3 regions of the Aeromonas molluscorum genome follow, and region 3 is predicted to be linked to each of the others. Evidence: riboswitches for the same ligand, from Rfam matches in the RefSeq annotation. Region 3 holds a riboswitch; each other region holds the start of a gene.
The links. A riboswitch is a leader RNA that binds a small molecule or an ion and turns the genes downstream of it on or off. The one in region 3 is predicted to bind cyclic di-GMP.

Region 1 (9,476 bases), 160 kb from region 3:
CCAATACAACAAGCCGTCAGCCGGGAGCTGGATGCCAAGGGCTGGCGCAGCGCCCCCCTGGACGAGGCCGATGTTTGGGTCGCAATCGGCGTCGCCGGTGCCCAGGATATCAGCGATGACGAGTTGTTTGCCCGCCTCGGCATGAATCCGGGCGTGCAGGCCAAGGCCGGAGAGCGCAAAGGAACCCTCGCCATCATCTTGCTCGACAGACAGAAGCAACAGGCCGTCTGGAGCAGCGCCATCCAGCTCACGACGGACAGTGCCATTCCTGAGTCCGAGCGGGCGACCTTCAGCCAGGAGCTGGCCACCAAGATGCTGGACAAGCTGCCCTGATCCCGCAAGCAGCACAGGCTAGAAACGACAGAGGCCTGCAGGATGCAGGCCTCTGGCTTTAACGATGCGGCGCGCTTATTTCAGCGTGCAGTTCATCAGGGTGACCCCTTTCTGAGTCAGGGTCAGCTTGTCGCCCTGGATCCAGAACATGGTAACGCCATCTGAGTAGCGGGCACTCTCTTTCTCGGACTCGACACGCCCCAGTTTCTGATACACCCCGTTCAGGGGGAATTGCACCATGTCGGCCTGGGGATCATAGGTCACCGCCAACATCTCTTCACCACACTGGTACTGGTTGTATTGATACTGGGTCGGCTGCGGTGAGCTGCAGGCGGCCAGCCCCAGTACGGGGATCAGAACGACTAGTTTATTCATTGCACTTTCCTTATGTGATGACGAGCGAAGCTGGGGTTCAGGCCTCAATGATTTGATAACTATGGGTAATTTCGACCGCTTTTTCCAGCATTAGGGAGACTGAACAGTACTTCTCCATGGAGAGATCCACGGCGCGGGCCACCTGCTTTTCAACTAGCCCTTTGCCGGTCACAACGAAGTTCAAGTGAATCTTCTCAAACACCCGAGGCACAGTATCGACCCGTTCACCCGATAACTCCACATGGCAGGCGGTCACGGTCTGACGCGCCTTCTCCAGGATGGACACCACGTCGATGGAGCTGCAACCGCCGACTGCCAGCAGGATCAGTTCCATCGGGCTGGCCCCCTCTCCCGGGTTGGCGCCATCGAGGGTAACTTGATGGCCAGACTCACTCTGCCCCACAAACTTCATGCCTTCAACCCAACTGACCTTGGCTTTCATCTTCACTCACCTCATTGTTCGATAGTGCGGTCCGGGCGGACGCGATGCCATAGCATACCTCAGCCAGCCACCCTCCTGCATCTGACCTCAGCCAGCCGAGTCCCCCAGAGACCCTGGCAACCAACGCAACGTGAGAAAAAGCGCCATGGAAGCGGCTTATCTCACCGCGCCCACCCCCCTCTCTCTTTCCTGATTGCCCCTAGCGGCACAGAGAACCTGTGGCTAACCGGATCAAAATCAACGTTTACGGCATTTATCTTCCCTAGAATGCCTCCCCAGTGCAGTAGCTGGCGTCCAAAGGAAGCCCTAAGCCTTGTCAGCACAGACAAAGGCTCTTATCCTACTGCCACTGACACAAGGAAGGGCAAGACTGGCAACTTGTCTGGACGCATAACGTCCCGTAAAGACACTACAGAGGAAATCTCATGGTCATTGGCAAACCGCAAAGCGATCCCACCCTGGAATGGTTCTTGTCGCACTGCCACATTCATAAGTATCCCGCCAAGAGCACCCTGATCCATGCGGGTGAAAAAGCGGAGACCCTGTATTACATCGTCAAGGGTACAGTGGCTGTCCTCATCAAGGACGATGAGGGGAAAGAGATGATCCTCTCCTATCTCAACCAGGGGGACTTCCTCGGCGAGATGGGCATGTTCGAAGAGAACGATAACCCGGAGCGCAGTGCTTGGGTTCGCGCCAAGGGTCCCTGTGAAGTTGCCGAGATCTCCTACAAGAAGTTTCGTCAACTGATCCAGGTCAACCCCGAGATACTGATGCGCCTCTCCGGCCAGATGGCGCTGCGTTTGCAGCACACCAGCCAGAAAGTAGGTAACCTGGCCTTCCTGGATGTGACGGGCCGGATCGCTCAGACCCTGCTCAATCTCGCCAAACAGCCAGATGCCATGACTCACCCGGATGGCATGCAGATCAAGATCACCCGTCAGGAGATAGGCCAGATTGTCGGCTGCTCTCGTGAAACCGTCGGCCGCATTCTCAAGATGCTGGAAGAGCAAGAGCTCATCTCGGCCCACGGCAAGACCATAGTGGTATTTGGTACCCGCTGATAACGGCATCCTCACCCAAGACAAAGGCTGCCCAGGCAGCCTTTTTCGATCCCGCTCCTGTAAAAAGCGCCGCACGCCAAGATAAAACGCATCTGAGCCGCCCTTTTCGCCGCAATCCCCCTATAATGCCCCCCTATCAGCAGTCTCAGCATCAGGCTCGGCCTGCAAGCACTCTAGATCCGAAGCGAGAATCCCATGCACCTGCAATGTCCCCGCTGCCGCAGCCCACTGCACCTTCATCAGGCCTCCAACGGTCGCTATTGCGATAACAAACATCACTTCGATCCTGAACCGGAAGGTTATCTGGATCTCATCCCGGGCAAGAAAAACCCCAAAGATAGTGACAGCCGCTCCCTGATGCGCGCCAAGCGCAACTTTCTGGAACAGGGCCACATGCAGCCCCTGGTCGAGGCCATGGCCACACTACTCGCCCCCTTGGGTGAACGGGAGCTTGTCCACCTCGGTTGCGGCGAAGGTTACTACTGCCGTGCTCTGGCTGAGCGTCTGCCCGGCTGGCGCTTCGGTGGGGTCGATCTGGCCAAGAATGCCATCTTCGCCGCCAGCAAGGCACAACCGGATGCCAGCTTCATCATCGCCGATCCGGCCCGGGCGCCACTGCAATCGGGCAAAGCCGATTTGCTGCTGGTCAACGATCTCAAGGTCAAGACGGAGCAACTGTGTGACTGGCTGGCACCGGGGGGCTATCTGCTTTATCTGCAGCCCGGTCCGCGCCATCAGTGGCAGCTGAGAGTCAGCCTCAATCCGGTCAGCATGGAACATCCCCTGAGCTGGCCGACCTTGACCGGCCTCAGCCAGATCGCTCAGCAGCGCAGTCAGTTCTCCCTGAATCTGGATCAGAGCCTGCGCGGCTTCGTGCTCGAGACCAGCCGTCTTGGCTGGCGCGCCGACGCCGAACAGCGCCATCTGTTTACCCAGCAAGGTCCGGATGAGCTGGAACAGGATCTGTTGCTGAGCCTGTGGCAAAAGCCGCTCATCAGCTAAACAATAGAGGCCCCCGAGGGGTCTTTGTTGTTTCCACTCGCCAGGGATGCCTCTTGGCTACCCGCAGTCTCCCGCCAGAAAGCAAGGTGGAACGCCGGTACGGGTATGGTGTTTCACACAGCCTTTCTTAATGCTGCGCCGCCGACACCAGCCGCCAGGCTCTGTCCCTGCGGACGACCCTGGATCTGCAAAAATAACAAGGGGCGCCATTAAGCGCCCCTCTCCTTCAGCTTGCTCTTTATCACATATCTTCGCGTATCAAGGGCAGCTAGCGGCGCCCATATCTTGCCAGACAACGGCAACGCCGGGCTCCTCCCCTTTCGTCCAGTACTGGGCCTTCCAGTTGTGGCCATTGTGAGTGGTCAGCTCGCCCGCGTTGTAGGCCACGGCGGCATCCCAACCCAGTTGCACCTGGCTTATCAGCTTCCACTGATCGCTGCTGCGACTCGGTTCATTGCCCTGGGTCCAGTATTTGGCCTGCCAGACCAGGCCGCCATGACTCACCTTCTCGCCACCGTTGTAAGTGGTCGTGGCGCTCCAGGCAGGCCAATTGGCAGCATCCGGATCGGTGGCGCCACAATCGCCACCACCACTCACCGGCGTGACCGTCAGCCGGGTGCTGGCCTGGGCATCCAGGGCGCCGTCGGTGACGGTCACACTCAGGTCATAACCGGTTTCGGCAGTGACGCTCGGCCCCGTCACGACCAAGGTCGCGCTGCTCTGCCCGGTGGCGGTCAAGCCGGCCGGTACCGTCCACTGGTAACTGAGGGTATCCCCGTTGGGATCAGTGGCCTGCGCCTGGATACTCACCTGCTTGCCAGACTCGACCTTGGCGGTGGCAGGAAGCACCACGACTGGCGCAAGATTGGGCTGAGGTGCCTTGTTGGTCACCACGACCTGATCCTTGGCTGTGAGTCCATCGGCATCGGTCACCGTCAATTCGAACACCAGATTGACGTCCTGAGACACCTCATCCAGGTTGAAGCTGGCTTGCGCCTGATTGGCTCCCGCCAACTGGACGGCCGGACCTGATACCTGCATCCAGCCGTAGCCTATGGCCGAGCCTTCGGGATCTCGGGAGGCCGAACCGTCCAGGGTCACGCTCGCCGGGCCTGTTACGCCGAGATCCTTGCCCGCGTTGGCAATGGGCGGCTTGTTGACGGGGGAGGTGCCACTGCCATTTCCCAACCCCTCATGCATGGCGTTGAGAATGTCACCATTATCCGAGTCAATCTCCCAGGAGAAGAGGCCGCCGAGCTGGTTTGCCAGCACATACTGCCCCTTGGCCTTGACCGAACGATCGTTGTCGAAGGTGATGAGATCCCCGGTGCTGGCCTTGAACACATAAGGTGCCTCTGCCACCTCGTCATAACCCTGTTCCCAGCCAGCCCCCATGTAGTCATTCACGATCTGGCGGTAATCCACCACACCATTCTCCCAGGTGCCCTTGACCGGCCCTGTGGCGGTGCCGGTGAAGGGGTTGCCAGCCTGGTAGCCATTCACCCCGGTCCAGCCGCGGCCATACATGGCCGCCCCGACCACTATCTTGCCCGGGGTCACACCCTGGCCGAGCAGCGTCCTGACCCCCTTGTCGGTGGTGTACTTGGTGTTGGCATCCCAACTCGCTTCAAACAGGTTGGTCTGATGACCCAGTTCGGTATTGGTCCAGGCTCCGTTGAAGTCGTAACTCATCAGGAAGATGTGATCCATGTACTGCTGCGCCGCCTGATAATCGACTTTGGCAATCTTGTCGCCACCGGCACTGATCGCCGAGGTCAGCTCGTACTGGCGACCTGTGGTGGCCTCCAGCTCGTCGAGCATGGCGCGCAGCTCCTTCATCAGGGTCACATAAGTGGCACCATCATTGGGGCCACCCAGGCTGGGATTGGCTCCCTGCCCCCCCGGGAACTCCCAGTCGATATCTACCCCGTCGAAGAACTTCCAGGTCTGCAGGAACTCTTTGACCGAGGCGACGAAGGTGTCGCGCTTGCTCTTGTCATCGAGGAAATAGAAGGGGTCGGAGAGGGTCCAGCCACCGACCGATGGCAATATCTTGAGGTCGGGATGCGCTTGTTTCAGGGCCATCAGGTTACCGAAGTTGCCTTTATACGGCTCATCGAAATCCTTGAGGTTGCCCTGGGGCATCTGGATGGCGGCCCAGGGGTCATGCATGGCCACCTTGAAGTCGGCACGCCCGGCACAGGCTCGTTGCAGCGCCTCGAAGCTGCCTTCGATCTCCTTGAGGCTGTCATTGATGCCATTGCCACCGCAGATGGGGGTAAAGCCATAGAGGATGTGGGTCAGGTTCTGGGCCGGGATCTTGTCGACCGTGAACTTGCGGCCATAGACGCCCCACTCCACGTAATAGGTACCGACTACTTTGCCGGACTTGTTGGTGTAGGGTTTGTTGTTCTCTTGGAGCGGCGTATTGAGGGGCAACAGATGACTGCCGTCGGTGTCGGCGACCACTATCTCCTTGGCATCGGATCGGGTACAGCCACCGGCGTTGCATAGCTCGATCTGCATCTGGTAGCGACCGCCCTTGGTCACCTTGAAGTTGGCGGTGCCGGAGGCACCGGACGGGCCGCTCCACACCTCGACGCCGTCCAGCAGCACCTTGGCGGTCTGACCCACATCGCCGGACCAGAGGTTCCAGCTCACGCTGACCGGGGCGCCGTCGGCATGGACGGTCACCAGCTTGTTGTAGGCGGTCGCCGCCTGATCCACTTCGACGATGGCAAATTTGGTTTCACCCCATCCGATGGTCGGCTTTCCTGGGGCTGCGGCATAGGCGGAGGAGGCAAAGAGCCCGGCCACCATCAAGGCCAGCAAGGAGGGTTTCGGACTTAACATGTTGAATTTCCTTATTCGTTTATCATTTTATTTACGAAAAAGGCAACGCATGTCAGACAGGTACAGCAGACAACATTCCAGGCTGGCTTGGCGTCCAGCTGGAAACACAGTCCTGTGGTGACCCCGCTATCTTAGGTACAACAGACCCTTAGACCGGAAGTTTTGCGTCCCGGCCTTTCGACCGGTTTGCCCTTTGGCACAACTTGATTCGCGATCAAAATAATCGCCAAGGAAATATAAGGTCCAACCGAGCAGGCAGCAAACCCCCCAGGTGAGTCACCCCTTGTCGCAGGGATTCAAATAGCACAAAAATACGCAATTTATCGGCTTAAAAGGCCATTTATGCGACGATCCTCTGCCAAGTGGTTTACCTGCAAACAGAAGACTAATGTGTTAATTCGTGATCATCATCAAGTTTGCAGGTCCCGCTCATGCTGTTCATCAGCGCCCTGAGCTTGAGTGGCTTGACCGGCTTGCTGATATAGCCATAACCATGCTCACGGATCTGGGCCTGCAGTTCGCCTTTTCGATCCGCACTGATGATGATGCCCCCCACGCCGGTACCGAGGGCAAGACGCAGCATATGCAACGCCTGCAACCCCGTCTTGCCATCGTCGAGGTGGTAATCGGACAGCACCAGATCCGGTTTGAAGGTCTCCACCAGTGTCAGGGCCTGGGCCAAGTCCTGCACGCAGCGTACCTCACAGCCCCACCGCCCCAGCAGGGAGGCCATGGCAACCAGTATCTCGGGTTCATTATCGAGACAGAGCACCCGCACCCCGGCCAGCTGGCTATCCCGCCGAGGCTCAGGGCTCAGGGCTGTTCTGGCAACCAAGGGGCGGCTGGCGAGGTTGAGACTGATGGCAAACACAGAGCCGGCCCCGGGCCAGCTGCGCAGTGTCAGCTGATGTCCCAACACCTGCGAAATACCGCGGGCGATGGCCAGACCCAACCCCAGTCCCTGCTCACGGGCAGTGCGGGAGTGATCCAGACGTTGGAACTCTTCGAAGATGGCTTCCTGCTTGTCCAGGGGGATGCCCGGCCCGGTGTCCCATACCTCGATGCGCAGCTGCTGACCCTGGCGGCGACAACCGAGCAAGACCCGTCCACCGGGATTGTAACGAAATGCATTGGTGAGGAAGTTTTGCAGCACACGGCGTAACAAGCGCACGTCGCTGTGTACGGCCAGCCGGGTATCGACCACGGCAAACTCTATCTCTCCTGCCTGGGCCAGTACCCCGAACTCGGCCTTGAGGTTGTCAAAGACATCCGCCAGGGCAAAATCGAGCTTCTTGGCCTTGAATTTGCCCGCCTCCAACCGGGAGATGTCGAGCAAGTCGGTGATGAGATCCTCGGTCGCCCCCAGGGCATCATCGATGTGACGGGCGAGACGGGCCGCTTCTCCCTCATCGGGCAAGGTCTCAATCAAGGAGGAGGTAAACAGCTTGGCAGCATTGAGCGGTTGAGTCAGATCATGGCTCACCGCCGCGAGGAAACGGCTCTTGGAGTGATTGGCCCGCTCAACCTGCTCGTTGACGGTGCGCAGCTGGCTGTTGAGGGCCGAGAGCTCACGGGTTCGTTCGGCCACCCGCGCCTCCAGATGTTCATTGGCCTCACGCAGCACCCGTTCCGCATCGCGAAAGGGGGTGATGTCGGCGAAGGTCATGACGAAGCCCCCCCCGGGCATGGGATTGCCTTGCAGCTCGATAACCCGGCCATCCGGGCGCTCCCGGGAAGAGAGGTGGGCGCTGCCGCGCTTCATGAAACCGACCCGCCGGGCCACGTGGGCCTCGACCTCTCCTTGGCCGCACAGCCCCTTGACGGCGTTATGACGGATGATCTCCTCTATGGGGCGTCCCACCTGGATAAGTCCGGCCGGATACTGGAACAACTCGATGTAACGTTGATTCCAGGCAACCAGCCGCAGCTCCCTGTCCACCACAGAAATACCCAGCCCTATGTGCTCGATCGCCCCTTGCAACAGGCCACGGTTGAAGCGCAGCACATCCGAAGCCTCGTCCACTATGGTGGCTATCTCCTCGAGCTGCATGTTGCGGCCCTGCAGGGCGGAGGCGAGTACCAGCCTGGCCGACGAGGTGCCAAACACCCCGGCCAGCAACCGCTCCGTATGTGCGATCAGGGCGGCGCTGGCCTGCATGTGCGGTGCCAAGGTGCCACCGGACTCACCGGCGAAGCGCCCGAAGGAGCGCTTGACCCGGCTCGGGCCGACGAAGCGGGCCGCCAGCATCTCCAGCTCCTTGACGCTCACCTTGGCCTGATAGAGTGCCGCCTGATCACGACTGGGCTGACCGACGAAGTTGGCCGCCTGCAGCCGCTCGCTCACCGCCGCCCGGGTCAGCAGGGAGCCCGCCACGTAGCCGAACAGGTTGAGCACCAGGCTGAGGAAGAGGCACCAGGCCCCCAGACTCAGCTCGCGAAATGCGGGCCAGTCGGGGGGGGCCAGCATGGCCTCCAGAGGCGAGCCCGCCAGCAGGCCGCTCTCGGCCAGCAGGGTGATGAACCAGAGGCTGATCCCAAGCCCCAGGCCGAGATAGACCCCCTTGCGGTTGCCATGGCGCCAATAGAGGCCGAGCAACAGCGCCGGGGCAAACTGGGCCACGGCGCCAAATGAGAGGTAGCCGATGCGCGACAGGCTAGTGAGATCGCCGAGCCAGAGATAGAGCGCCCAGGCCGCCAGCAGGATCAGCAAGATGGCGCCACGCCGTACCTGCAGCAACAGATGAACCAGTCGCTCATCCCGGCCCTGTTGCCAGAAGCGGCGCAGCAGCACAGGCAACACCAGATCGTTGCTGACCATGATGGCCAGGGCGATGGTGGAGACGATGACCATGCCGGTCGCGGCCGAGGTGCCGCCAAGGAAGGCCAGCATGGCCATCCCTTGATTGCCAAGCGCCATGGGCAAGCTGATCACATAGGTATCCGAAGCCATGCCGGCACCGACCCACTGTTTTCCCGCCAATGCCAATGGCCAGATAAAGAGCCCCATCAGGAACAGATAAACGGGGAAAAGCCAGCGCGCCCAGTGCAGATCCTGGCCCTGATTGTTCTCCACGACAGTCACATGGAACTGGCGCGGCAAGCAGATCACCGCACACATGGTCAGCAGGGTATAGATGGCGAGTTCGAGCAAGTTGCCTGGGCTGACATCGACCACAGAGGCGAAGAACGCCTGGGTGACCAGATCCCGGCTCTCGCTGGACTGCCCCAGGATGAGCCAGAGTGCAAAACCTCCCACCACCATGAAGGCCAGCAGCTTGACCACAGATTCGAAGGCGATGGCCACCACCATGCCCCTGTGGTGTTCGGTCGCATCCAGGTTGCGGGCCCCAAACAGTATGCTGAACAGGGCCAGCAGCAGGGTGACTCCCAGGGCCAGCTGGCCGGTA
Region 2 (9,476 bases), 430 kb from region 3:
GGCGGCTCGCCGATGGCCAGAGCAATTTCACGCTGGGCTTGAGCGTAGCGGGTCAGGGAGTCCATCAGCAGCAGTACATCCTGCCCCTGCTCACGAAAATATTCGGCGAGGCGATGACAAAGCTGTGCCGCGCGAAGCCGCATCAGCGGAGACTGATCGGCTGGGGCGGCGATGACCACGGCCCGGGCCAGCCCTTCGCTGCCCAGGCTGTGTTCGATAAACTCGCGCACCTCACGCCCTCGTTCACCAATCAAGCCAACAATGACGATTTGTGCCGTGGTGTTGCGGGTCATCATGCCTAGCAGCATGCTCTTGCCGACCCCAGAACCTGCGAACAGACCGAGGCGCTGGCCTTTACCGACGGTGAGCAGGCCATTGATGGCACGCACCCCTACGTCGAGCGGCTCGCGCACCGGGGTACGCTGCAACGGATTGAGGGGGGGGCTGAACAAGCTGACGCACTCCCCGGCTTCCGCCAGAGGGAGGCCATCCAAAGGTTGTAGCAGGCCGTCCAATACGCGGCCAAGCAGGTGTTCCCCTACCCGAATCGTCTCCTCACCCGAGATGGGCAAGACTCTGGCGCCCGAATAGAGGCCGCTCATGGCCTGCAATGGCATCAGATAAGAGACGTCACGATTAAATCCGACTACCTCTGCCAGCAGATAGCCTTCGCCAGCGGTATCAACCCGGCAACGTTGGCCCATCACCAGCTGACAGCCAACGACCTCCAGGGTAAGTCCAGTGACGCGGACCAGGCGGCCATAACGGCGAAAGCCGGGAGCTGGTTCAAAGTCATCCAGTGCCGAACTGAGCGCCTGCTGAAAACGCTTATCCATTCAGGCTGCTATCCAGCGCGCTGTTGATCTTGTCCAGACAGGCATCGAGCCGCTCCGCGGTATTGACTTCGATCACCGCAGCCTGAGTCTCGAGCCTGGCATCTCCCGTGGCCAAGGCGGCATCCTGTTGCAGCGGCCAGCCAGCACAACGGGTTACACCCAGTTCGGCCAGACGACGCCGGTCCCCCTCATTGAGGTAGATAACCAACTCTTCGGGCTGGCTCGGCAAACTGGCAAGCGCCTGCTCGACTTGCGTCAACACTTGTTGGGGGTTGAGGGTGAATTCGGCCTGGATGACCCGCCGCGCTACCTGCTCGACCAACTGGGCCAATACCTGCTTTTGTTGCAACATGCGGGCCCGGCAGAGGCTATCCCACTGTTGCTGCAGTTGCTCAAAAGGCACCATGACCTCGTCGAAAGAGGCTCGCCCTTCAGCCAACCCTTGGGCAAGGCCCCGAGCCTGGCCTTGAGCCAAGCCCCGACTCTCACCCTCGATCAGGCCACTGGTAAGCCCCTGCTGGTAACCTTCCTGATACCCCAGATCCTGGCCCTGCTCCATTCCCTGTTGATAGCCAAACTCGAACTGCTCCTGCTCGCTCGGCTCCCCCTCACCGGCCTGGCCGAGTTGTGGGAAGCGGTAGCGACGAGTCGCCCCCGGGGCCAACTTGCGCATCTTGTTAGGCATGCTTGTCTCTCATCAGTTGACCGTGGGTTCTTCGAACAGCTGGAACTCGACTTCGCCCTGTTCGACCAGTTCCCGCACCAGTTGCATGATTTCGTCCCGAGCCTGCTCCACCTTGCGCAAAGAGACACTGCCCTGATCCTGGATCTGCGCTTCGAGGGACTGGGCCATCCGCTTGGGCATGGCACCGAGCACCACCTTGCGAAAACTGGTCTCGGTATTCTTGAGAGCCAATGCCAGCAGATCGGCGGGCAGCTCCTGTACCAGACGTTGCAAGGTGTCGTCGCTCTGGCGACGCAGTGCCATGAAGTCGAACATGTTCTTCTCTATTTCGAGGGCCATGTCGCCATCGCGCTCTCGCAGCAAGGAGAGCATCTGCTCCTTGTTGCCCTGGTAACGATTAAGGATATCGGCAACCTGACGCACCCCGTTGACCTTGGCGCCGGACTGATCCGCCACATAGGCCAGACAACGATCCAGCGTGAGTCGCAGCTCATCGAGCACATGTTCGCTCACCGAGTTGAGTCCGGCAACCCGAACCAAGAGATCATCGTGGAGCGATCCTGGCAAGGCATTGAGCACGGCCGAGGCCGTTTGGGGTGGCAAGAAGCCCAGTAAGACCGCCTGCATCTGCGGGTGTTCGTTGCGGAAGAAGCGTGCCAGCACCTCGGCAGGCACCCACTGCAGACGCTGGATATCCTGGCTCATGGCGTCACCATACAGGCTATCGAGCAGGCTGCGGGAGAGGCGCTGGCCCAGGGCAAGATCCAGGGTCTGCTCCAGATAATCCCGGGAGGCGCTGGCGATGCCGCTCTGCTCCCGGTACTGGATGAAGAACTGCTGCAGGGTCCACTTCGCCTCGATGGAGCTGACCCCGGACAGGCCCGCCATCTTGGAGATGAGCCGTTGCACCTCGTCCCGTGACAGCTTCTGCATCACCTTGGCGGCCGCCTCCGTCCCCATGCTGAGCAACAAAATGGCCGCCTTCTCCAGGTTGTCTATATCGATGTCCACTGCACTCTGGTTCATGTTAGCGTTGCTCATTACTACTCACCCATGCTTTGACCACTTCGGCCACCCGGGCCGTGTCCTTGTCCACCAGAAGCTGCAGATGCTTCAACTGTACCTCGAGTTCAGAGCCCGGTTCGGGCAACGCATCGAGATCCAGCGCCGTGAAATGGGGCCCTTGCTCATCATCAGTGCGGATGAGCCCTTTGCTATGGGGGGGGGCCAGTGCCTCATCGGTCTGGCGTTGCAGTGGCAGACCAAGCTCGGGCTCCAGATCTTCCTGCTCTTCTTCGTTTGCCACTCCCCCTGGCTGCTGGGTACGAACCAGATGTTTGACCAGGGGACGTATGCCGAAGAACACCAGGGTCAGACCGAGCAAACCACCGACCAGATAGCGCAGGGAATCCTGCCAGTAAGGGGTCTCCCACCAGCTGGATTCGGGTGGTGCGACATGCACCTCATCGGTGAAGTTGAACACCTGCAGACTGATCTGATCGCCACGACCAGTATCAAAGCCGACGGCCCTCTCCACCATCTGGCGGATCTGGCCAAGCTGAGCCTCATTCCAGCCATCTTTCGGCGCGGTCTGCTCGTTAAGCAGCACAGAGACGTTCATCCGCTCGAGTCGCCCCTGCTGATAGCGGGTATGCACCACGGTGCGGCTATTTTCGTATTGACGACTGCTCTCCTGGCGCTCGGTCCGGCTGTCGTTCTTGGGGGGCGGTTCCGCAGGCGCGGCGGCGCCATCTGCGGGTTCAGCCTGGGGCGCCGTCTCGGGTGGCCGATTGGAGAGGGCTCCCGGGATCCCCATGGCGAGGGCATCGACCGTCTTGTCAGACTTGTTGGTCTCCTTGGTGATCACACCTTGCGGATCGAACTGCTGCTGAGTCTCTTCAACCGCATTGAAGTTGACATCTGCTGCAATCTGAACCCGGAAGTTACCCGTACCCAGCATGGGGTAAAGCATGTCGGTGGCGCGTTGACGTATGTATTGCTCCAGCTTGCGCACGTATTCCATCTGCTGAACGCTCTGCTTTCCCGGAACACAATGCTCCCCAACTCTGCACTGAGCAGCTGGCCGGGTCAACCACTGTGACGGCGCTGGGTTTCATTCCGGAGATACTACCGCCACCAGATTGGCAATTGCTTCAACCTGACCCGCTTCGATGGATTGGCCCGGTTGCATATCGAGCATTACCGATGCACTCGGTTTCTCTTCATCACGCCCACGAACAGCGTGCGTTTGGAATCGCCAGATGAACGCGGGCACTGCGCACGGCATCTAGGTGTAATCTCTCTGTAGGTTGTTCACTCGGGCATTCCCGGAGAATTGGAGGCACCAACCAAACCAATCATCCGAGGTGCCCGAGTGAACAATCATAAAAATGCCCGATTAACCGTCTTTGGTCGACAGCTTCTTGTCCAGCGTATTCCTGAGCAGGGCCTGCGCGTTGAAGAGGCCGCTCACGCTGCCGGGGTCAGTGTCCGCACCGCTTACAAGTGGCTCACTCGATATCGCCAGGAGGGACCTGATGGTTTGTACAATCGCTCTTCTCGACCCGCATCTTGCCCCCATGCCATTGATGACCAGCGCCAACAGAGGATTATCGAACTGCGCAAGCAGCGACGGACCTATCGGCACATCAGCCAATCTCTGGGCATAGGGCACAGTACTGTCGCCCGCATCTTGCAGCGCATGGGACTTCATCGATTGGCCAATCTGGCCCCAGCTGTTCCAGTACAACGCTATGAACATGAGAAACCGGGCGACTTGCTGCATCTGGACATCAAAAAGTTGGGGCGTTTCCACCGTCCCGGCCATCGTATCACCGGCGACCGCAGCAAGGACTCACGCGGCGCAGGGTGGGAGTGTGTTCATGTGGCGATTGATGACCACTCCCGTGTGGCGTTCAGCGCTCTGCATCCTGATGAAACGGGACGCAGTGCCTGCCTGGCGCTGTTACAGGCACTTCACTACTACGCCGGGCTCGGCATTCGTTTCAGTCGGCTACTCACGGACAATGGAGCCTGTTACCGGTCAAAACGCTTCCAGGAAGGTGTGCGTCGGCTGGGGCTCAAGCATCTGCGCACCAAGCCTTGTTTCACACCACAAACCAATGGCAAAGCAGAGCGCTTCATTCGAGCCCGCGCTGCGTGAGTGGGGCCTATGCACGGAGCTATGACTCGTCAGAGCAACGGGCAGAGCACTTGCAACCGTGGCTGCATGAGTACAACTGGCATCGTCCTCATGCCAGTATTTGTGGGCTACCAGCCGTCGAGTCATCAATCTGTGAACAACCTGGTCGGTTTACACATCTAGCGCTATGATGGTTCTGGCCAGCTCCTCCTTCCAGGGCATGACGATAACGCGCTCCCTCCATAAATTCGCTGGTACCCGGTCCCAACATCGTCCAGCCTTCCAGACCAGACGGCATAGCCGCGCTCACCCCTCTGGCCGCCAGCGCCATCCTGACATGAGCCAGCTGCTTTTCAGGAACAAGGACCTGACCCGTACTCTTTTCCAACCTGAAAGGCACCTGCTCTTTCTCCAACATCTCCATGATGTTGGCGGTGTCATACAACTCCTGCTTGCCGTAAAGAGGCACATTCTTGCTGGAGGTCCACAGGATAACGACAATGGTACCGGCCACAATGGCGGCGAGCAGCGCTATGGTCAGGATCGATTTGTTGTCATGGGAGAGGGTACGCCAATTGCGTAATCCCTCTTGCAGCCTGATCTTGAGCGAATCAGAGGCGGTCCCCTGAGGAGACGTTACCAGTTCAGTCATCACTTACCTCAGAGCGGCATACGCATAATGTCGTCAAAACCGGTCATCAGCTTGTTTCGCACCTGCATGAGGGCGGAAAACTGAGGCCCTGCTTTCTGGCTGGCAACCATGGCACCAACCAGATTATCGCTCTGGCCTGCATCCACGGCGGTCATCAGCCGTGAGGCGATGTTTTGCTGTTCATTGACCCGCCCGACCACATCTCGCATGGCGTCACCTAATGACACATTCGAGACATCATTTGATTCGATAAAGGGGCCTGAGTGGCAACTTGCTGCATCTCCTGCATCTGCTGCAAGAGCGTTGCCTGTGATGACATCATTTCAATCTTCACGCCGTTATCCCTTAGTTTTGAAGCTGCTGCTCGATATCAATGCCCTGCTCACGCATCGCCGCCAGCTTGTATCCAGTGCCCGGGTCGTCATCCCAAGGGCTTCTGCCGTGCGGGTACGATGGCCACGGAAGCGGCGCAAGGTCTCTAGTACAAATTGAAATTCTGCATGCCGACGCGTCTCACTCAGCCCTTCCGGGACGGAAAGGACTTCCGCCAATCCATCGCTGGGTTCCGCGACATAACTGGGCAGCATCAAATCGACCGCCTGAATATGCAATCCGCGAGCCATGATTAATGAACGTTGAATGACATTGTCCAACTGCCTGACGTTGCCCGGCCACTGATAAGCCAGCAGTTGCTTGCGCGCATTTTCACTGAGGCGATAGCCCTGCTGCGGGCGCATGCCGTTCAATGAAATATTCCGCCAGCGGCAATATGTCGTCGGGGACGCTCGCGCAATGCAGGCCAGTTCATCGGCAACACGTCGAGGCGGTAGAAGAGGTCTTCCCTGAACTGGCCGGCAACCGCCAGGGTACGCAGATCCTTGTTGCTGGCGGCGATGATCCGCACATCCAGCGCTATGGTTTGATGGCTACCGAGCCGCTCAACTTCTTTCTCCTGCAAGACCCGCAGCAATTTTGCCTGCAGCGTCAACGGCAGTTCGGAGATTTCGTCGAGCAGCAGGGTCCCGCCCTGCGCCTGCTCGAACTTGCCGGGCTGCGAACCCGTTCGCGCCGGTGAAGGCCCCCTTCGTTGTGGCCAAACAGAATGGATTCGAGCATGGACTCGGGAATGGCGGCGCATTGATGGCGACAAACGGCTTGTGAGCACGGCTGGACATCTCGTGGATGTAACGCGCCAGACGCTCCTTGCCCGTTCCAGACTCACCACCGATAAGAATGGTGGCTGCCGTTTCGGCTGCCCGGCGAGCAAGCTGCAACACTTGCAGGCTCATGGCGGAGACAGCGTATCAGATCTGGAATTGCCTGCCGCAGACGCAGCGCCCCCTTCACCGCATCAACCATCTGCTGGCCACTGAAGGGCTTGATGATGTCAGTCGATGGCCCCCGCTCGCATCGCTTCCGCCGCAAGATAGGCCTGACGCTCATTAACCAGGATCACGCAATCAGTACCGCTGAAATCATGCACCAATTGAGGACCGGCTTCGGTCATGGCATCCATATCGAGCAGGATTAAATCAACGGAATTATCAGCGAGAATTAACTTCGATTTGCTGATGGAATCGACACAGGAAATGCATATCCCTGTGCAACAATATTCCTGCAATATCGTTTCCATTTGCCATAGATGAAGATTAATCAATAACAAATGGGGAGCACTCTCAATAGCGATTGGCCTTGAGTTTTTTTTGATAGATAAATCCGAAAGCAGGAACCGAACCCGTGATTGTGGACAAAACAATCAACAGAACTGAAATGCCGAAATAAAAGACGCACCAGGTACGCTGGCACTGACGTCATCTATTGGGTGAGAAGTGATATCAAGGCGGTAACAATGGCCTTGGCAACCCCGCTATCATTAGCATTCCTGCTATTAGACCGGAGGCTTTGCGTCCTGACTTTTCAGTTCAGTTTGCCTTTTTCATGCGACTGCCCGTATTTGGACAAGACAGCACCAAATTAGTGGTGACTGCATGGCACATGTGAATTGTTATATTTGTTATTTATCTTTGACGGCCGACTGTCAAAACCGTCACATCATAACGGCTTATAATTACAATTCAAGTAGATAGGCGGAATATATTCTTCCATGTCAGTTCATTAACATGGCAGTTCCGCTTCAGCCTAGCGTACCAATAACCTCCACTCTAAATCTTCCGGTATTTCATTATAAGAGAGCACTTTGAGGCCTTTTGAAAATGAACGGGCATAACGCGCCATCAAGGGTCTAAGTTGAGGCATGACCACCAGTACCGGGGCATGTCCCTGCTGCTGCAGCTGCTCTTTAACCAGCGGCATATTTTGCTGCAACTGTGCCAGCAGTTGGGGATCAACCGGAAAACTGTCCAGCTGGATTTTCCCCTGCTGCTGCGACTGGTTCATGGCCGCCAGCAAGGTCTGCTCAAGACGGTCATCGAGCGTGAAGGTGGCAGTACATCACGGCTGCCAATCGCCTGTCTCACAATCTGGCGTTCAAGGCGCAACGAACATCGGAAGCAAGCAGCACGGGATCCTTGGTCAGCTCGCTGGCATCAGCAGGGTCGTCGCCACCGTGCGTATATCGGTCAGGCTGACCTGTTCCTTTAGCAATTGCCGAAAAACTGGCAACTGCTGCATCTGGGTCAGGGCCAGATTGAGCTCTTCCGCCAGACGGGGCAGACTGGACAGCAAGATGTTGCCCAAGCTTGCCGACCTCGTCATGACCAAAGAGGGCATCAAGCTGCTCACGCAGCAGCTTGCTGGCGTGGGTGGCGATCACCGTTGCAGAATCCACCACCGAATAGCCAAGATTCAGCGCCTTGGCCTTGCTCTCCGGTGAAATCCAGACTGCGCTCATGCCATATGCAGGATCCTGGGTCAGCTCCATCCAGCGCACCATAGGTCTCACCACTGCTGATGGCCATCAGACGCTGACAATCAACGTTACCGGACGCCAGTGCCTACACCTGAGAGCTTGATCCGGTACTGATCGGGCTGCAGTTGCAGGTTGTCACGTACCCGGATCTCGGGCAGCAGAAAACCGTACTGCTCCGATAGAGTTTTGCGAATACCGCGCACCCAAGCCAACAGCTTCGGCACCTTTGTCAGCTTCCGCCAGCGGCACCAACCGATAACCCAGTTCGATGGCGACGGTATCGACTGGCGGCAGATCCTGCCACTCCAGCCCTTGCGGTTCCGGCTGGGCAGCTGGACGAGTCAATTCTTGCGCGGCATCCGGATCCGGGGTATTGGCCGCCCGCTTGCTCACGCTCCAGCCAGCCCAGGCCAGTACGGCGGCAAAGCTGAGGAAGGCCAGCATGGCATGCCCGGCACCAGCCCCAGTACCAGCATGATGGCAGCGGCAGTGTAGATTACCCGGGGCGATGCCAGGATCTGGTCACCCACCTGATCCGCCATCTCACCTTCATCGCTGACCCGGGTCACAATGATGGCGGCAGCGGTGGACATCAGCAGCGAAGGGATCTGGGCCACCAGACCATCACCGATGGTCAGCAGGGCATAGCGCTGGAAGGCTTCGGCAACCGGCAGGGCATGCTGGAAAATACCGATGGCAAGGCCGCCAACCAGGTTGATGATAAGCACCAGCATGCCGGCAATCGCATCACCGCGCACGAATCGGACGCGCCGTCCATCGCACCGTAGAAATCCGCTTCCCTCGCGATCTCATCACGCCTTGCTCGCGCCTGATGCTGATCCATGGTGCCGGCATTGAGGTCGGCATCGATGGCCATCTGCTGCCCGGCATGGCATCCAGGGTAAAGCGGGCAGACACCTCGGATATTCCGCTCTCCCACCCTTGGTGATCACCACAAAGTTGATGATCATCAGGATCACGAAGACCACCAGACCCACGACAGAGTTGCCACCTATCACCACCTCGCCAAATGCCTGATGACCTTGCCGCCGCTTCATGCCCTTCATGACCATGCAGCAACACCACGCGGGTCGAGGCGACGTTCAGCGACAGTCGCATCAGGGTGGCCACCAGCAGAACGGTCGGGAAGACGGAAAAATCGAGCGGCAACGCGCCGATACGGAGACCAGCAACACCAGCACTGCCAACACAATGTTGAAGGTAAACAGAGCATCCAGCGGCCAGCCGGCAGCGGCAATATCATCATGGCCAGAATGGCCAGGAGCATCATC
Region 3 (9,476 bases):
TGCCACTGAGCCAACGCCCCTGGGTAATGCGGTTGTCGGCGGGCAACTGTACCGTGCTGGTGAAGTTGAGTTCCCGGTCTATCCCCTCCCGGCCATTGGGCCCTATGGTATCGCCGGCAATACTGATCAAGCGGCCACGCACCATGGGATAGAAGTCCGAGGTAACGGCCCCCGCTTCGCCAAGGGCTGCCAATATGGGAATGCGCTCATCGCTGCTGATGTTGACCAGGAAGCGATTGGGCGCATCTGCGGGCAAGCGGGTAGAGAACTCGTCGAGCAGATCGACCCGGGCCGCCCACAGCAGACCAAACAGCATGAGCGCCAGGGCGAAACCCGCCAGTTGGAACAGGCCGGCGCCCCGCTCCCGGGAGAGATGAGCCAGGGCCAGACGCAGGGCATGGGGGCCCTTGAGGCGGCCACCGAGCTTGAGCAAGCCCGCCGCCATCACGGCCAGCAGCACCATCAGCAGGCCCATGCCCGCGACCAGCCCCTGGGACAACCAGAGCTCGGCAGTGAATCCCCACACCAGGGCGAACAGACCGAGCAGGCCCACCGGCAGCGCCAGCCAGGGCGGCACACCGGCGCTCAGCTCCCGGCGCAAGACCCGCAGCGGGGGCACCTTGAGCAGACGCAGGAAGGGGATGAAGGCGAGCAACAGGGTGATGAAGAGCGCCACGGCCACCCCAAGGGCGAACGGACGCCAGGAGGGCGGTGGCAGGTCGGCTGGCAAGAGACCACCGAGCAGATGCAGGGTGAGCCACTGCATGGCGCTGCCGGCCACCAGACCAAGCAGCGCGCCAACCAAGGTGAGGCAGAGCAGCAAGGTGCCCATCAGGCGCCACAGCGTTCCCCTCGACGCTCCTAGCGTCTTGAGCAGGGCCACCATGCTGGTCTGGCGCTCTGCAAAATGCCGCACGGCGATGCCCATGGCCAAGGCACCGAGCAACACCCCTGCCAGAGACGCGAGCCGGAAGAAACGCTCGGCGTTGGCCAGGGAACGCCCCACCTGGGAACCCCTGTCATCCGGGGTAACCCACTTCTGCCCCGACACCAGCTTGGGTTTTATCCAGCCTTCGAAGCGGGCTATGTCGGCCCTCGCTCCTTGAAACAGGTAGCGCCACTGCTGGCGGCTGCCCGGCAACAAGGCCCCGGTTGCGGCTATGTCATCACTGTGGATCAAGGCGCGCGGCGCAAGCAGAAAGGGGCTGAAACCCTGATCCGGTTCGCGGCCCAGCAGGCCAGCTACCTTGAGATGGGTATTGCCCACCTCAAGCTCCTCACCCACCTTGACGTCCAGCAGTTGCATCAACCGCGCCGACAGCCAGATCTCCCCCGGCTTTGGTGCCCGCTGGGGAGTCAGCTCCAGAGTGCCGTAGAAGGGGAAACCATTTGGCACGGCGCGAATAGAGGCGAGCTGAAAAGCATCACCATGAAACAGCATGCTGTTGAAGCTGACGGTGGCTTGCACCGCCACCTTGTCCTGCTGCGCCCTGGCCAGCAGCTCGGGCTCCAGGGCACGACTCGTCCCCAGGGCTCTGTCCGCGGCGATAAAGTCACGACCCGACGCCTTGAGGCCTGCATCCAGCCGATCGGCGACCAGAGCCACACTCAGCACACAGGCGACGCAGAGCGCCAGTGCCAGCACGAACCAGCGTAACTCGCCACTGGCGCCTTCCCGGCGCAGCAGACGCAGCGCCAATCGAACATGCATCATTGCGGCTCCCTCACAAGCTGGCGTTCATGCCAGCCGATTAAATGGCTCATTCCTGCTCCCTATCGACATAAAACCGGGTCCCGGGGCTGCGTCAGACGCTCAGGGCGCCACTCTCATCGCGACCATCGGCGCTGGCTTCACCGTGCTGACCGCCTTGCAAGCGGCCGCTGGCCATGGTCAGTTGACGCTGGCAACGCTGAGCCAGTGCCAAATCATGAGTCACCACCACCAGGGTGGTGCCATGGGTACGATTGAGTTCGAACAGCAACTCTATGACGGTATCCCCCGTCTTGCTGTCGAGGTTGCCGGTCGGCTCGTCAGCCAGCAGCAGACTGGGCCTGGTCATGAAGGCACGCGCGATGGCGACCCGCTGCTGTTCACCACCAGAGAGCCGGGGTGGCAAGTGATCCAGCCTGTCTTTCAGGCCGACTGCGGCCAGCAGCTCGCGAGCCCTGGGTTCGCAATCGCGCTCGCCGCGCAACTCGGCTGGCAGCATGACGTTTTCCAGCGCGCTCAGGGTGGGCAACAGCAGGAAGGATTGAAATACGAAGCCGATGTGATCGGATCGCAAGCGGGCGCGGCCCTCTTCATCCAGCTCACCGAGGGAGTGACCTTGAATGCGGATCTCGCCGCTGGTCGGCAGATCCAACCCGGCCAGCAGGCCAAGCAGGGTCGACTTGCCCGAACCTGAGGCACCGACCAGAGCCAGCGTCTCCCCCGCCTTGACTTGCAGCGAGATCCCCTCAAGGATGGTCAGATTGTCACTGCCAAGGCGCACCGACTTGCCGAGGTTGCTAATCGAAATGATGGGAGTTGAAGTCATGGCGCGTATCCTGTTCGCCTTAATGTGGGTGATGGCCTGTGGCCAGTTGCAGGCACAGACACTGTTGGTACTGGGCGACAGCCTGAGTGCCGGTTATCAGATGCAGGCCGAGCAGAGCTGGCCTGCCCTGCTCGATCGGCAGTGGCAGCAAGCCGGTGGCCAGCACCAATTGGTCAACGCCAGCATCAGCGGCGAAACCACGCAAGGAGCCCTGACCAGACTGCCTGTCTTGCTCAAGCAGCACAAGCCGGACTGGTTGCTGATCGAGCTGGGGGGGAACGATGGCCTGCGCGGTTTCCCACCGGCCATCACTCGCCAGAATCTGGCGAAGATGCTGACCATGGCAAAACAGCAGGGGATCCACACCATTTTGACCCAGATCCAGCTTCCCCCCAACTACGGAGCACGCTACCTGCGTCAGTTCGAGCAGATCTTCCCGGATCTCGCCAGCGAGAACGGGCGGCCGCTGCTGCCCTTCTTCCTCGATGATATTGCCACTCGCCCTGAACTCATGCTGAATGATGGCATCCACCCCAAGGCCGAGGCGCAGCCCCTCATTCGCGACAAGGTTGCTCGTTTTGTCGAGCCCTTGTTGGCCCAATGAGGCGCTCTTGCACAACAAAAAGGGCCAGCAGATGCTGGCCCTTTTTGTTGTTGATTGGTTCCACACGCCAATTCATCCGTCAACCCAGCAGCTGGCGCAGCCGCTCCTGGGCAACACCGACCAGCAGATCCGGCTGGAACTTTGAAATAAAGCGATCACAACCCACTTTCTTGACCATGGCCTCGTTGAAATTGCCGCTCAGCGAGGTGTTGAGGGTAATGAAGAGATCCTGCATGCGCGGGTCATTGCGCACCTCATGGGTGAGGCGATAACCATCCATCTCCGGCATCTCGGCATCGGTGATCATCAGCAGTATTTCGTCGGTCACCCGCTTGCCGGCATCGCACCAGCTCTTGAGCAAGTGCAGCGCCTGCAAACCATCCTGGCATTCGATCACGTCGAGTCCAAGCTGCGCCAGCGTATCGCGAATGAGATTGCGGGCCGTGCTGGAATCATCGACGATCAGCACCTTGCGCCCCTGCATCTGCGGCAGCAGTTCCCGATCCAGCACAGCTTCGGAGATGCGGATGTCATAGGTGATGATCTCGGCCAGCACCTTCTCCACATCGATGATCTCGACTATCTGCTCGCTGTCCCCCTCCCGCAGGCGGGTGATGGCGGTAAGGTAGTTGGCACGACCCGCCGAGCGCGGCGGCGGCAATATGTCCTTCCAGGTCATGTTGGCTATGTTGGCAACCTGACCGACCAGGAAACCCTGAATGGTGCGGTTATATTCGGTGATGATAAGGTTGGCCTCTCCCTCCTGGGCTTGGCCACGCATGCCAATGGCACTGCGCAAATCGATGACGGGGATGGAAACACCGCGGATGTTGGCCACGCCGCTGATGTTGTGATGAGAGCCCGGCATCTTGTTCAGGTGGGGCAGTTTCACCACTTCGCGCACCTTGAACACGTTGATGGCAAACAGCTGACGGGAGCCGAGTCGAAACATCAGCAACTCCAGGCGATTCTCCCCTACCAGCTGGGTACGTTGATCCACTGAATCCAATATGCTCGCCATGATTGCCCTTCTCTCCCAATCCGAATGCGGTCCAGTATAGGGACTCGCCGATCCCGGTACTACGGCCATTATTATGTTATGTCGGCCGCCACCGGGGTTTTCTTGATAAAAAAAGCGGGGCCAGGGCCCCGCTTGCATTGTTAACTTGCACCTCAGTAGCTGCAGACCAGCTTCCAGCTGCCGTCCCCCGCCTTGGGTTCGCTGCTGGTCCACCAGTTCGCCTGCCAGACTGCGCTGCCATTGGTCATGCGATCGTTGGCATTGGCATGGTCTCCCTGGGGCCAGCTAGGGTAGGCCGGATAGGCCGCCGGGGTGACGCTTTGGGAGCTGCACGTCGTGCCGCCCGTGCCAGGATCACCGCCACCACCCAGTACCGCTTCGGAGAGCGCCGGGAAGTCGGACTTCAGGCCTATGGTCTGACTACCACTGACGAGGCGCATGCCACTTGGCACACCCGCCGCCGGCAGATAATAGGTCATGGCAACTTCGACATCCGTCCCCGGGGCCCAGGCCTTCCAGCTCGGCAGGGTCAAGGCGACCTTGTGGAAGTCCTTCTCGCCCGCGATGCCATCCGAGTTCTGGTTGCCACCGCTCTCGACCACTGTCAGTCCCATGCCGCTCTGATCCGTGATGGTGTCAGAGGTAGAGGTCGGCATCAGGAACTCGATGCGAGTGCCGCCCGGAATGGTCTGGGTCGACTTATTCGTCAGTTTAAGCGTTGGGTTGATTGGATAGTTGGAATCCCCCTCCTTGAAGCCCGAGAGGCTGACGGCAATGTCGAGCTGAGCCGCAGGCGCAGGCAGATCGTTCTGCTGCAAATTGGCTTTGCTCGCCGTGGCGAACTTGTCATACGCCAGGCTGGTCAGCGTGCTGCCCATGACATATTCGTTCTTGGCGGGATCAAAATCATAATCCCCCGCCATCTCCCAGAACATGACGCCACCCAGACCCCGATTGATGATGTAGTCCAGCTTGTGCCCCATGGACTCTTCATCTTCGGTGGAGAGGAACACTTTCTTCTCTTCGTTCCAGAGCCAGGGCGCATGCGCCTTGTCATCGTAGTAACGCACGTACTGACCCTGGATCACATCGGCCGGGTTATTGGCATCCAGACCCCAGGCCGCACCATAGCTCGGCATGCTGGTAATGCCGAGGCTAGCCGCATGCTCCAGGTTCTTGGCATGCCACATGGGCACGGCGCCGCCACCTATCTCATTGCCGTTCTTGTCCAGATCGTGCCAGATGTTGTCGATGCCGACCGCACCATTACCGCAAGGGATGGTACTGCCGCCGGTACCCGGTTGGCAGTCGCTCTGGCTTGGCAGGGCTGCCTTGCCATTGAGACCATGGGTACCGCCGGTGACACCTTGCCAGCCACGGGTGTAATAAGGGACACCCACGTTGATCTTGCCGGCCGCCATGGCCCCACGGAAGTAGTGTGCCGCCCAGGCGGCGTTCAGATAGCCGATGGCACCGAACTGAGCCTGGTTATAGACACCCCACTGGGCCAGTTCCGGATCCGCCTTGTTGTCGAACAGCGCGGCGTTATGGGCCACGAAGTTGTTCCAGGCACCGTGGAAGTCATAGGTCATCAGGTTGACATAATCCAGATACGGTGTGACCTGGAAGTTCTCCATGCCGCGCAGCAGATAAGCTGACGCCGGTGACGCTATGGTCAGCATGTACTTGCGCGCATCTTCGGTGCCAGCGCTGTCGAGCCGCTCGCGCAGCGTCTTCATCAGCACTTCATAGTTTGCAAACAGCTTGCCACGGCACAGATTGGAGAGCGGGAAGTCATTGGGATTGCCCGCATCCTTCATGGAAGTCGGATATTCGTAGTCGATATCCACCCCATCAAAGCCGTACTGGCGGATGAAGCTCACCGCCGAGTTGGCCAGGGCATTGATGCCAGCGGTATTGACCGAGCAGTCGCCCTTGGTGGTGGCGGCATAGAAACCACGGGTATCGGCCCAGCCGCCTACGGAGATCAAGGTCTTCACGTCCGGATATTGCTTCTTGTACTTGGAGAGCAGGTTAAAGTGACCCTGATAGGCAAACTCGGGATCCATTTCAGCGCCCGGCACCCCTTCCCAGGTCAGCTTGGTGGCGGCGTCATCCACCTTGATGAGATGGCTCTGCTCATCCACTGCGGCAAACGCATAGTTGATGTGGGTGATCTTGTCCCAGGGGATGTCGTTCACCAGATAGGAGGGCAGACCATTCTTGCCGGTGCGCCAGGAGGTGAAATAACCGATGACCCGACGGCCATGGTCATCCCCCATGCACTCGCTGCCGTCGGCGCGATAGATCTGGCGCACGTCGCAGGAGAGGTTGCCACCGGTTGGCGGCAAGGCAGCTTCTTCCACCTGGACATCGACCTGGGCCGACTCTCCCGACAGGTTCTGGCTGTCTACGGCAACCAGGGTCAGCGCGGCACTGCCCTTGGTCTGCGGCGTCCAGCTCAGCTGCCAGGGGGCGCTGGTATCCTCACTTGCCTTCTTGCCATCGACATAGAGCTCGACCCTGGCCACGTCGTTATTGGCATCGGTCACATTGCCGGTCACCGTGACGGCGCGGCCCAGAGTGAGTTTGGCCCCGGCCACCGGGCTGGTGATGCTGGCCTTGGGCGCCTCCGGGGCAACTACGGCCGTCACTGTCACACTGACCTGGGCTTCATCGAGGCTCTTGCCATCCTTGTCCAGCGCCCGAGCCGTGATTTGATGGACACCCACTCCGCTGGCGGCCCAACTGGCCGACCAGGGGGCTGCCGTGATGGCGGCCACCTGACTGCCATCGACCAGATAGACCACCTGGGTCACGGCGTCACTGCCACCGATCAGATTGACGGCCAGGGCCAATTCGACCCCCACGCTCACCGAGCTGCCCGCGGCAGGGGAAGAGAGGGTCAGATCCAGCGCAGGCGGATTGGCATCCTGATACAGAGTCCAGGCATCGGCCCAGACAGTGCCTGTACCCGGGGCGTAGTGAGAGCTCGCACCGCTGCACCAGCCTGAGTAGGGAAATTCTTTGCATTGGTAGAGGCTACCGGCATTGCTGACGATATCGCCAGCCTTGTAGGCGGTGCCTGCCTGATAGGCGGGATAGGCCGCGAGTGCCCAACCGGGCAGGGACGCGAGGGCGACCAGCATGGCTAGCCGACTTGGTCTTAAGACTTGTTGCATCTTGTTATCATCCTTGTTTTTGTCTTGGCAAAACGCTGACCAAGGCAAAGCACAACCGCAACAGGTACGACGAAGAAGGCAGCTGACGATGGACGCGCCACTGACTCTTACCTGGGTAACCCCGCTATCCTGGACCCTGAAGTCGGTAGACCGGAGGCTTTGCGTCCCGACCTTTCAGCCGGTTTGCTCTTTACCTGGATTCCATCTGGAACAGCCCGAGTATAGGAAGTCGCCCGCAAATGCTCAATCTTCATTCACAAAGGAAAATATGTTTGAGGTACTCACAGAAAAAGCAGAAAAAGTAGCCAGTTAGCTGCGAACATGCGGCAATTAATGCAGTTATCAACAAAAGCAACCACACAGGTATGTTCAAAACCGCTGATTTGATGAGCTGGAACTGTGAGCCATCTCATGGGGATGGCACCACAAGATGCTGGATGAAACGACAATCCATGTCGGGAATGGCCGCGCAGGCAGGAGGCAGATAGCAAAAAGGCCACCGCGATGCGGTGGCCTTTGGCTTTCTTGTAAAAAGAAATTGGTGGAGCTACGCGGGATCGAACCGCGGACCTCTTGCATGCCATGCAAGCGCTCTCCCAGCTGAGCTATAACCCCAAATTCTTTCTTCATTAGACAACAGGTTCTGGCGGCCCGTTGCCTTTTACTGCAAATAGTGGTGGAGCTACGCGGGATCGAACCGCGGACCTCTTGCATGCCATGCAAGCGCTCTCCCAGCTGAGCTATAACCCCAAATTCTTTCTTCATTAGACAACGGGTTCTGGCGGCCCGTTGCCTTTTACTGCAAATAGTGGTGGAGCTACGCGGGATCGAACCGCGGACCTCTTGCATGCCATGCAAGCGCTCTCCCAGCTGAGCTATAACCCCACAAAGGTCGGCCTGGGTGATACACACCGCACTGCCCTGGGTACTTCATTTTCAATCAGGAACCTGGTGGAGCTACGCGGGATCGAACCGCGGACCTCTTGCATGCCATGCAAGCGCTCTCCCAGCTGAGCTATAACCCCTTTGATTCCAGATTGTCCGAGAAGAATTTGGTGGAGCTACGCGGGATCGAACCGCGGACCTCTTGCATGCCATGCAAGCGCTCTCCCAGCTGAGCTATAACCCCAACTCACCTCGGCGCTGACGAAGTTATCTCCGGCAACGGAGGCGCATGATAGGCATCGACCGCTTTGCTGTCAACCCAAAAATAACGCCGACTGGCGCGTTTAGTCAAAATTCGGGCATTTAGCTGTTTTTACCAGCAACCCTATCGCTATCTTGCTGTTTTTGGTCACAAATTCGTCTTGTATACACACAACAAGGGCCCCCTCGCGGGAACCCTTTATTGTCAGTGGGAGGCGATGATGTCGGCCGCCATGCGCGCTGCGATGTACGCCAGGGCGCGGTCGATACGGGCAAGTACTCGCTCCTTGCCGACCAACGCCATCACGGCGTCGATACCCGGTGAGAGATTATCCCAGACCGGTGACGGCAATGTCCGACGGCAAGCTTACTCGGCGGCCATCCGTGCTGCAATGTACGCCAGGGCACGGTCGATACGGGCAAGTACTCGCTCCTTGCCGACCAACGCCATCACGGCGTCGATACCCGGTGAGAGATTATCCCAGACCGGTGACGGCAATGTCCGACGGCAAGCTTACTCGGCGGCCATCCGTGCTGCAATGTACGCCAGGGCACGGTCGATACGGGCGAGTACTCGCTCCTTGCCGACCAACGCCATCACGGCGTCGATACCCGGGGACTGACCCAGACCGGTCACCGCGACGCGCAGCGGCATGCCGACCTTGCCCATGCCCTGACCCAGCTCGGCGGCAGTCGCTTCAATCAGCTCGTGCAGCGCCTCGGTGGTCCAGCTATCCAGCGCAGCCAGCTTGGCCTTGGCCAGAGTGAGTGGCTCGGCAGCCACGCCGCGCAGGTGCTTCTTGGCAGCGGCTTCGTCGATGGCCTCAAAATCTTCGAACAGATAGCGGCTCTGGGCGGCCATCTCTACCAGGGTGTTGCAGCGCTCGGCCAGCAGCGTAACAACTTCTGGCAGTGATGGGCCCTTGCTGGTGTCAATCTTCTGGTTTTCCATGTGCCAGGCCAGATGCTTGGCCACATAGGCCGGA

Region 1: another riboswitch for cyclic di-GMP. It lies ahead of ACSMDR_RS06600 (glycosyl hydrolase family 18 protein); the one in region 3 lies ahead of ACSMDR_RS07480 (glycosyl hydrolase family 18 protein).
Region 2: another riboswitch for cyclic di-GMP. It lies ahead of ACSMDR_RS09730 (response regulator); the one in region 3 lies ahead of ACSMDR_RS07480 (glycosyl hydrolase family 18 protein).

Annotation. Positions count from the first base shown of each region.
Region 1 is NZ_JBPQCY010000001.1:1,377,853-1,387,328, forward strand. It holds gene ACSMDR_RS06575 (DUF4136 domain-containing protein) at 1-333, shown strand, start outside; gene ACSMDR_RS06580 (MliC family protein) at 409-708, opposite strand; gene ACSMDR_RS06585 (OsmC family protein) at 746-1,150, opposite strand; gene crp (cAMP-activated global transcriptional regulator CRP) at 1,576-2,214, shown strand; gene ACSMDR_RS06595 (putative RNA methyltransferase) at 2,410-3,216, shown strand; gene ACSMDR_RS06600 (glycosyl hydrolase family 18 protein) at 3,475-6,069, opposite strand; cyclic di-GMP riboswitch class I at 6,183-6,270, opposite strand; gene ACSMDR_RS06605 (hybrid sensor histidine kinase/response regulator) at 6,455-9,476, opposite strand, start outside.
Region 2 is NZ_JBPQCY010000001.1:1,967,172-1,976,647, forward strand. It holds gene lfiI (lateral flagellar FliI-like assembly ATPase LfiI) at 1-836, opposite strand, end outside; gene ACSMDR_RS09675 (FliH/SctL family protein) at 829-1,521, opposite strand; gene fliGL (lateral flagellar motor switch protein FliGL) at 1,534-2,562, opposite strand; gene ACSMDR_RS09685 (flagellar M-ring protein FliF C-terminal domain-containing protein) at 2,549-3,544, opposite strand; gene ACSMDR_RS09690 (hypothetical protein) at 3,635-3,808, opposite strand; partial or broken gene ACSMDR_RS09695 (IS481 family transposase) at 3,896-4,846, shown strand; partial or broken gene ACSMDR_RS09700 (flagellar M-ring protein FliF) at 4,841-5,306, opposite strand; partial or broken gene lfiE (lateral flagellar hook-basal body complex protein LfiE) at 5,324-5,649, opposite strand; gene ACSMDR_RS09710 (AAA-type ATPase lid domain-containing protein) at 5,654-6,052, opposite strand; gene ACSMDR_RS09715 (sigma 54-interacting transcriptional regulator) at 6,058-6,333, opposite strand; gene ACSMDR_RS09720 (hypothetical protein) at 6,300-6,443, opposite strand; partial or broken gene ACSMDR_RS09725 (sigma 54-interacting transcriptional regulator) at 6,434-6,604, opposite strand; gene ACSMDR_RS09730 (response regulator) at 6,703-6,948, opposite strand; cyclic di-GMP riboswitch class I at 7,170-7,257, opposite strand; partial or broken gene lfhA (lateral flagellar biosynthesis protein LfhA) at 7,450-9,476, opposite strand, start outside.
Region 3 is NZ_JBPQCY010000001.1:1,537,628-1,547,103, forward strand. It holds gene ACSMDR_RS07460 (ABC transporter permease) at 1-1,714, opposite strand, end outside; gene ACSMDR_RS07465 (ABC transporter ATP-binding protein) at 1,806-2,537, opposite strand; gene ACSMDR_RS07470 (arylesterase) at 2,536-3,141, shown strand; gene ACSMDR_RS07475 (chemotaxis protein CheV) at 3,221-4,162, opposite strand; gene ACSMDR_RS07480 (glycosyl hydrolase family 18 protein) at 4,315-7,344, opposite strand; cyclic di-GMP riboswitch class I at 7,456-7,542, opposite strand; tRNA gene ACSMDR_RS07485 (tRNA-Ala) at 7,884-7,959, opposite strand; tRNA gene ACSMDR_RS07490 (tRNA-Ala) at 8,019-8,094, opposite strand; tRNA gene ACSMDR_RS07495 (tRNA-Ala) at 8,154-8,229, opposite strand; tRNA gene ACSMDR_RS07500 (tRNA-Ala) at 8,294-8,369, opposite strand; tRNA gene ACSMDR_RS07505 (tRNA-Ala) at 8,398-8,473, opposite strand; gene ACSMDR_RS07510 (glutamyl-tRNA synthetase) at 8,696-8,842, opposite strand; gene ACSMDR_RS07515 (glutamyl-tRNA synthetase) at 8,858-8,989, opposite strand; gene gltX (glutamate--tRNA ligase) at 9,005-9,476, opposite strand, start outside.